2 regions of the Streptomyces sp. 8N706 genome follow, and region 2 is predicted to be linked to the other one. Evidence: riboswitches for the same ligand, from Rfam matches in the RefSeq annotation. Region 2 holds a riboswitch; the other holds the start of a gene.

Region 1 (4,377 bases), on a different contig from region 2:
CCAGCATCTCTTCGTCGGTGAAGCCGTCGTCCTTCAGGAGCGTCAGCGTCCCGGCCAGGCCTTTGACGACTTTGCCGTCGCCGATGAAATCGGCGGGCACCTGCAACACCCGGTTCTCGCCACGGCGCACCGCGATCAACTGGCCTTCCTTGACCAGCTGCCGGACACGGGTCACCTCGACGCCGAGCCGATCGGCGATGTCGGGAAGGGTGAGCCAGGCGGGAACGAGCGCATCGGTCTTCGTGTCAATCTCGGTCACAGGGACAAGCCTGCCATCTCGGACTGACAGTCGGTAGCCGAGCGCGGCCGGACCAGTGCCGTGGCCGGGCGGGGCGGCACGGGGCCCGGGCGTCCCGATCGCCCCTGTGAGCGGGGTCCGGCAGCGGTCCTGCCCCGCCCCGCGCCCGCGGGAGTCCGGTCACGGGCTCCGGCGCGCCGCCGCCCCGCGCCGTGTCAGAGGACCGCCGATTTCAACGGCACCGAGGGATCCGCGGCACGCCGAGGATCGATCCGGGCTCCGCGTTCGATCAGCTTGCGGCCCTGCGCGAGATCGCGCGGCCGGCCGACCGCCAGCAGCGCGAGCAGGACACCGTCGCGCAGCCAGCACACCGACCAGGAGGCCCCTGTGGGGTCACCCCGCCACACCGTGCTGTCCGCGGCGGCGTGGTGCCCCGCGTACTGCACGAACCGGCCGAACTGCTCGGACCAGAAGTAGGGCACCGGGTCGTAGACCAGCCCCTCCGCCGCTCCCCCGACGATGTTGGCTGCCACCGTGCGGGGGCCCTGGAGGGCGTTGTCCCAGTGGTGGACGAGCAGTCGGTCGCCGTACCGGGCGGACGGGAAGGAGGCGCAGTCACCGACCGCGTAGACGTCCGGCGCGGAGGTGCGCAGCCGGTCGTCGGTCCGTACGGAGCCGTCCGGGGACAGTTCGACGCCCGAGCCCGCCAGCCAGTCGGTGGCGGGCCTCGCGCCGATGCCGACCACCACGGCGTCCGCGGGCAGCCGCGTGCCGTCCTCCAGCAGCACCGCGCCGGGCTCGACCGCCGCCACACGCGCGCCGGTGACCAGGCGGGCGCCGCTCTCGTCGTACCAGGCCCGCATGTACTCGGCGACCTCGGCGGGGAGGGCCCCCGCGAGGGGGCGGTCCGCGGCCTCGACGACGGTGACGGCGCAGCCCGCCTCGCGTGCGGCGGTGGCGAACTCGGCGCCGATCCAGCCCGCCCCGACCACGACGACCTCCCGTCGCGCCGCCAGTACGGGGCGCAGCGCCTCGGCGTCGTCGAGGGTGCGCAGCAGGTGTACGCCGGGAACGCCCTCACTGCCGGGCAGCGTGATGGGCGCGGCACCGGTGGCGAGGACGAGCCGGTCGTACGGCACGGGCCCGGCTCCGGTCTCCAGGAGGTGGTCCTCCGGGCGCAGGGATGTGACCTGGCGGCCGAGCAGGAGTTCGATGTCCAGCGCGGCGAAGTCGATGTCGAAGGCCGAGCCGTCTGCTTTGCCCAGCAGCACCGCCTTGGACAGCGGCGGGCGGTCGTACGGCTGGTGCGGCTCGGCGCCCAGGAGGGTGATGTCCCCGCTCCAGCCCCGCTCGCGCAGAGCGACCGCGGTCTGCACGCCCGCCATGCCCGCGCCGACGATGACGACCCGCTGCGCTGTCTGCTGCTTGTCCTCGCTCACACGATCACTCTAGGACGGTGGCAGGGGGGTGCCGCAGACCCGGGCAGCGAGATTTCTGACACAGCATCATGCGTGCTCTGCCAGGGAATACAGGGGCGCTTCAGGGCAGGATCTCCTCGACCGCACTGGTGCCGCTGCCTTCCCGCGACTCCCACTCCCAGCGCTCCTCCAGCCGGATGCGGCCGTCGGGCAGTTCCAGCACCGTGCTCTCGCAGTGGCCGGAGGAGGTGGCGCCGTCCCGCCCCAGCTGGACGTAGCGGAAGTCGAGCCGGTCGCCGTCGCGCGTCCCGACGAGATGGCCGTGGACGATGTCGCCGCCCGAGTACTCCGCCCAGATCCGGCCGCCGGCCTCGTGGTAGGCGAACCGGGTCCGGGTGCCGACCTGGCCGGGTGCCTGGTCGGTGACGGGGGCGAGGACAAGGCCGTTCAGCGACCGGGCCATGGGCCCCTCCTTACTGGTCCTTACTGGGCGGGTGTGCGGCACGTTAAGGTGACGACCGTAGAGCACTCGCGGGAGCCCGGACGGACCGGGCTGAGAGGGAGGCTGAGCGGCCTCCGACCGTACGAACCTGATCCGGGTCATGCCGGCGAAGGGAGGGGCTGGACGCCCATGCACGCGCCCGAAGACAGCACCGCTTCCGCGGGGACCGCGCACCGCACCTACGACGCCCTCGTCATCGGGGGCGGCATCATCGGCCTGGTCACGGCCTGGCGGGCGGCGCAGCGCGGGCTGCGTACCGCGATCGCCGACCCGGCGCCCGGCGGCGGCGCCGCCCAGGTCGCCGCGGGAATGCTGGCGGCCGTCACCGAACTCCACTACGGCGAGGAGACCCTGCTCGGTCTCAACCGCACCTCCGCTCACCGCTATCCGGCGTTCACGGCCGAGTTGGAGGAGGCGAGCGGCCAGGACACCGGCTATCGCGCCTGCGGCACCCTGGCCGTCGCCCTGGACGCCGACGACCGCGCCCACCTGCGAGAGCTCCATGCGCTCCAACTCCGGTACGGACTTGACTCGCAGTGGCTGTCGGGGCGCGAGTGCCGGCGTCTGGAGCCGTTGCTCGCTCCGTGCGTACGGGGCGGGCTGCGCGTCGACGGCGACCACCAGACCGACCCCCGCCGGCTCGCGGCGGCCCTCCTCGCGGCCTGTGAACGGGCGGGGGTGGTCCTGCACCGCGCCTGGGCCGAGCGGCTCCTGGTCCGGCGGGACCGGGCCGCGGGTGCGGTCCTCGACGACGGCACGGAACTCGCCGCTGGACAGGTCGTCCTCGCCGGGGGCAGCCGGAGCGGCCGGCTCGCCGGGGTCCCCGACGACGTACTGCCGCCCGTTCGCCCGGTCAAGGGCCAGATCCTGCGGCTGCGCGTCCCCGGGCGCATCGCGCCGTTCCTCTCCCGGACCGTACGGGCGGTGGTCCGCGGCGGGCACGTCTATCTCGTACCCCGCGAGAACGGCGAACTGGTGCTCGGGGCGACCAGCGAGGAGCTGGGCTGGGACACCACCGTCACCGCGGGCGGGGTGTACGAACTCCTGCGTGACGCCCATGAGCTGGTGCCCGGGATCACCGAACTCCCGCTCGTCGAGACCCGTGCCGGGCTGCGCCCCGGTTCGCCCGACAACGCGCCGCTGCTCGGGCCGACCGCGCTGCCCGGTCTGCACCTGGCGACCGGCCACCACCGCAACGGTGTGCTGCTCACCCCGGTGACCGGGGATGCCATGGCCGAACTCCTGGCCACCGGCGAACTCCCCGAGGAGGCACGCCCGTTCACCCCCCTGCGCTTCTCACCCGGCGGAGGGCCCGCCCCGGCCTCCGGCCCCGCCTCCACGAACACGCCCGCCTCCGACGCATCCGTACGGCAGGAGCAGCCCGCATGACCGTCTCCGTCAACGGCGAGCCCCGTGAGATCCCCGAGGGGACCACTCTGGACCGGATCGTCGCGGGTCTGACCACCGCACCCGTGGGTGTCGCCGCCGCACTCAACGAGACCGTCGTACCACGCGGCCAGTGGCCCACCACCCCGCTCGGCGACGGCGACCGCGTCGAGGTCCTCACCGCGGTCCAGGGAGGCTGAACGATGACCGGCACAGCGCCCCTGCGGGGAGCGGACACGGCCACCGACCCGCTCACCATCGGCGGTACCTCCTTCACCTCCCGGTTGATCATGGGAACGGGCGGCGCCCCGAGCCTCGACGTCCTGGAGCGTGCACTGATCGCCTCCGGTACCGAGCTGACCACCGTGGCGATGCGACGCCTCGACCCGACCGTGCACGGCTCGGTGCTGTCCGTGCTCGACAAGCTCGGCATCCGCGTCCTGCCGAACACCGCCGGCTGCTTCACCGCGGGTGAGGCCGTACTCACCGCGCGCCTCGCCCGGGAGGCCCTGGGCACCGACTGGATCAAGCTGGAGGTGGTCGCGGACGAGCGCATCCTGCTGCCCGATCCGGTCGAACTCCTGGACGCCGCCGAGGTCCTGGTCGACGACGGCTTCACGGTGCTGCCCTACACCAATGACGACCCCGTCCTGGCCCGGAAGCTCGAGGACGCCGGCTGCGCCGCGATCATGCCGCTGGGGTCGCCCATCGGCTCGGGTCTGGGCATCCGCAACCCGCACAATTTCCAGCTGATCACCGAGCACGCGCGCGTGCCCGTGATCCTCGACGCCGGGGCGGGCACCGCCTCGGACGCGGCCCTGGCGATGGAGCTG
Region 2 (4,377 bases):
GCTGCTGCCGGGCCATGGCGGGATCATGGACCGGCTGGACTCGCTGCTCCCCACCGCCCCGGTGGTGTGGCTGCTTCTGGTGATCTTTGTCGGACCCGGCTGACCTGCGCAGACGCATCACCGGTTGCCGGTCTCGTACGGGAACGGGGCCTGCCGTATTCGCCTGGCGGGCCCCGTTCGTACGTCTGCGACACTGGGGGGACCATGCCTGCACCCGGAGAACTCACTTTCGCCGTGCCGCGCGGAGCCAAGAAGCCCCCGCGGCACCTTGCTGACCTCACCCCCGCCGAGCGCCGCGAGGCTGTCGCCGCCATCGGAGAGAAGCCCTTCCGCGCCGGCCAGGTGTCGCGTCACTACTTCGCCCGCTACACCGACGACCCGGCGGCCTGGACGGATATCCCCGCGGCGGCCCGCGAGAAGCTGGCGGCCGAACTGCTGCCCGAGCTGATGTCCGTGGTGCGGCACCTCTCCTGCGACGCCGACACCACGCGTAAGACCCTGTGGCGGCTCTTCGACGGCACGCTCGTCGAGTCCGTGCTGATGCGCTACCCGGACCGGGTGACCATGTGCATCTCCTCCCAGGCGGGCTGCGGCATGAACTGCCCCTTCTGCGCCACCGGCCAGGCGGGGCTGGACCGCAATCTGTCGACCGCCGAGATCGTGCACCAGATCGTCGACGGTATGCGGGCCCTGCGCGACGGGGAGATCGCCGGCGGGCCCGCACGGCTGTCCAATATCGTCTTCATGGGCATGGGCGAGCCGCTGGCCAACTACAACCGGGTCCTCGGCGCGATCCGCCGCCTCACCGACCCCGAGCCCGACGGGCTGGGCCTGTCCCAGCGCGGGATCACCGTCTCGACGGTCGGTCTCGTGCCCGCGATGCTGCGGTTCGCCGACGAGGGCCTGAAGTGCCGCCTCGCGGTCTCCCTGCACGCGCCCGACGACGAGCTCCGCGACACCCTGGTGCCCGTGAACACGCGCTGGAAGGTCCGCGAGGTCCTGGACGCGGCCTGGGAGTACGCGGAGAGGTCCGGCCGCCGGATCTCCATCGAGTACGCCCTGATCAGGGACATCAACGACCAGGCATGGCGGGCGGACCTGCTCGGCCGTCTCCTCAAGGGTCACGGGGTGCACGTCAACCTCATCCCGCTCAACCCCACCCCGGGCTCGAAGTGGACGGCGTCCCGGCCCGAGGACGAGAAGGCGTTCGTGGCCGCGCTGGAGGCACACGGGGTGCCCGTGACCGTACGGGACACCCGCGGCCAGGAGATCGACGGGGCCTGCGGTCAGCTGGCGGCCTCCGAACGCTGAGCGACCCGTCCCGGGTTCCGGGCCGGGGCCGGTTGCTAGTGTGTGATCGAACAAACGCACATTCCGACAGGGGAGCGCCACAGCGCTGAGAGTGCGGCATCGTCAGGCCGCAGACCCTCGAACCTGAACCGGGTCATTCCGGCGTAGGGAGTTCGGTCACCACTCATGCTGTTGCGCCCCGCCGGGCAGCCGTTTCCGTACGGCGCCGGGCGGGGCCGCGTCTCTTCCTGGGCGGGGGTCCGGAGCCGGTCCGGTCCCGGAGAACGCAGCCAGGAGGAAACTCAGTGAACACCACCACCAAGGCCGTCGCCACCAGAGTCACCGCCACCGCCCTCACCGCGGCCCTCGGGATATCGGGGCTGGCCGCCTGCGGCGGGTCGGGTGGTTCCGGGAGCGGCGGTCCGGCGTCGAAGACCGTCACGCTCGTCAGCCATGACTCGTTCCTCGCCTCGGACGCGGTGCTGAAGGAGTTCACCAGGAAGACCGGCTACCGGGTGAAGGTGCTGCGCGGCGGTGACGCGGGCGCGGCCGTGAACCAGGAGATCCTCTCCAAGGGCAACCCCCGCGGGGACGTCTTCTTCGGTGTGGACAACACACTGCTCTCCCGCGCCCTCGACAAGGATCTGTTCACGCCGTACGAGGCGAAGGGGCTGGCGCGGGTGGACCGCGAGGTGCAGCTCGACGCGGGCAGGCACCGGGTCACTCCCGTCGACACCGGGGACATCTGCGTCAACTACGACCGGAAGTACTTCGCCGACAAGAAGCTGGCCCCGCCGCGTACCTTCGACGACCTGGTCAAGCCGCGCTACAGGAACCTGCTGGTCACCGAGAACGCGGCCACATCCTCCCCCGGACTGGCGTTCGTGCTGGCCACCGCCGCGAAGTACGGGGACGACGGCTGGCGGGGCTACTGGAAGAAGCTGAAGGCCAACGGCGTCGAGGTGGTCGACGGCTGGGAGCAGGCCTACAACGACCGCTTCTCCGGCTCCGCCGGCGGCAAGGGCAAGGGCGACAAGCCGCTCGTCGTCTCCTACGCCTCCAGCCCGTCCGCCGAGGTGGTGAACCTGAAGCCGAGGCCCGAGAAGGCCCCGACGGGCGTCGCGACCGGTACCTGCTTCCGGCAGGTCGAGTTCGCCGGACTGCTGGACGGGGCGAAGAACGAGAAGGGTGGCAAGGCGCTGCTCGACTTCCTGCTCAGCGAGCGCTTCCAGGAGGACGTGCCGCTGCAGATGTTCGTCAACCCGGTGCTCCGGGGCGCCGAGCTGCCGGAGGTGTTCACCACGTACGGGGTGAAGGTCGAGCACCCGGAGACCCTGCCCCCGGAGAAGATCGCCGCCAACCGTGAGCAGTGGGTCGAGCAGTGGTCCTCGCTCGTTCTGCGGTAAGAGCGCTCCGCGGGCCCGGTCGGCGCGACGCGCGGCGGCCGGGCTCCGGGACAGTGGTGCGTCTTGCCCTGATGGCCGTGCCCGTCGCGTTCTTCGGCGTCTTCTTCGGCTATCCGGTGGCCGCCATCGTCGGGCGGGGCCTGCGGGAAGGCGGGCGCTGGCAGGCCGGCCGGATCGGCGAGGTCCTCGCCGAACCGGAGCTGCTGCACGTGCTGTGGTTCACCCTGTGGCAGGCGGCCGCCTCGACCGGGCTGACCCTGGCGATCGCGCTGCCCGGGGCATACGTCTTCGCCCGGTTCGACTTCCCCGGCAAGCAGCTGCTGCGGGCTGTCGTGGTCGTGCCGTTCGTCCTGCCGACCGTCGTGGCCGGGTCGGCGTTCCTGGCGCTGCTGGGGCGTGGCGGGATGCTGGACCAGCTCTGGGGCGTCCGGCTCGACACCACGGTCTGGGCGATCCTGCTCGCGCACGTCTTCTTCAACTACGCCGTGGTGGTCCGCACCGTCGGCGGCCTGTGGTCCCAGCTCGACCCTCGGCAGGAGGAGGCAGCCCGGGTGCTCGGCGCCGGCCGGTTCGCGGCATGGCGCCGGGTCACCCTGCCCGCGCTCGCCCCGTCCGTGGCCGCCGCCGCCCTGATGGTCTTCCTCTTCACCTTCACCTCCTTCGGCGCCGTCCAGATCCTCGGCGGCCCGCGCTACTCCACCCTGGAGGTGGAGATCTACCGGCAGACCGCGCAGCTGCTGGACCTTCCGACGGCCGCCGTTCTGACGCTGGTGCAGTTCGCCGCCGTGGCCGCCATCCTCGCCGTGCACGGGTGGACCGTACGGCGCCGGGAGTCCGCCCTGAAGCTCGTCGACGCGGCCTCCACCGCCCGGCGGCCGCGGGGACCGGGACAGTGGGCCCTGCTCGGGAGCGTGCTCGCCGTGGTCGCGCTGCTGATCGTGGTGCCGTTGGGCGTGCTGGTGGAGCGCTCCCTCGCCGGGCCCGACGGGTACGGACTGGCCTTCTACCGGGCTCTGGAGTCCTCCGCCGCCGGCGGCGGGACCTTCGTCGTCGCGCCGCTGCAGGCCGTCTGGAACTCGCTGCGGTACGCGGCGGTGGCGACCGTGATCGCCCTGGTGGTGGGCGGGCTCGCGGCCGCGGCGCTGACCCGCGCGGGTGGGCCGGAGGGCGCGCCGGGGCGGAGAGCGGGGACGGCGCGGGAGCGGGAGAGCAGTGACCGCGGCGTCGTCAGGGGGCGGCGCGCCGCCGTCCGCGGTGGAACCCGCCGGGCCGCGGGGCCCGTGCTCGACCCGCAGGGCCGCGCCCCGCATGCCGCCGGAGGCGCCGTGAGGCTGATCCGGGGGTTCGACGCGCTGCTGATGCTGCCGCTGGGCACCTCCGCGGTGACCGTCGGCTTCGGCTTCCTCATCGCGCTGGACGAGCCGCCGCTGGATCTGCGTGCCTCGTGGTTCCTGGTGCCCCTCGCCCAGGCGCTGGTGGGCGTGCCGTTCGTCGTGCGCACCATGCTGCCGGTACTCCGGGCCGTGGACGTCCGGCTGCGGGAAGCCGCGGCGGTTCTCGGCGCCTCTCCGCTGCGGGCCTGGCGGGAGGTGGATCTGCCGCTGGTGCGGCGGGCGTTGCTGGTGGCGGCCGGTTTCGCCTTCGCGATCTCCCTCGGGGAGTTCGGAGCGACCGTGTTCAT

Evidence for each region. Region 2 has a riboswitch for thiamine pyrophosphate ahead of ACTWQE_RS23090 (thiamine ABC transporter substrate-binding protein). Riboswitches for the same ligand answer to the same signal wherever they lie in the genome.
Region 1: it holds a riboswitch for thiamine pyrophosphate, as region 2 does, so the genes downstream of both, thiO (glycine oxidase ThiO) here and ACTWQE_RS23090 (thiamine ABC transporter substrate-binding protein) in region 2, are expected to answer to the same signal.

The regions. Positions count from the first base shown of each region.
Region 1 covers NZ_JBQQBW010000088.1:24,315-28,691, reverse strand. The annotation lists gene ACTWQE_RS25920 (Rv2175c family DNA-binding protein) at 1-259, opposite strand, end outside; gene ACTWQE_RS25915 (NAD(P)/FAD-dependent oxidoreductase) at 454-1,623, opposite strand; gene ACTWQE_RS25910 (hypothetical protein) at 1,778-2,119, opposite strand; TPP riboswitch at 2,178-2,290, shown strand; gene thiO (glycine oxidase ThiO) at 2,288-3,547, shown strand; gene thiS (sulfur carrier protein ThiS) at 3,544-3,744, shown strand; gene ACTWQE_RS25895 (thiazole synthase) at 3,748-4,377, shown strand, end outside.
Region 2 covers NZ_JBQQBW010000069.1:26,429-30,805, reverse strand. The annotation lists gene ACTWQE_RS23100 (phosphatidate cytidylyltransferase) at 1-103, shown strand, start outside; gene rlmN (23S rRNA (adenine(2503)-C(2))-methyltransferase RlmN) at 205-1,311, shown strand; TPP riboswitch at 1,370-1,479, shown strand; gene ACTWQE_RS23090 (thiamine ABC transporter substrate-binding protein) at 1,596-2,696, shown strand; gene ACTWQE_RS23085 (ABC transporter permease) at 2,768-4,377, shown strand, end outside.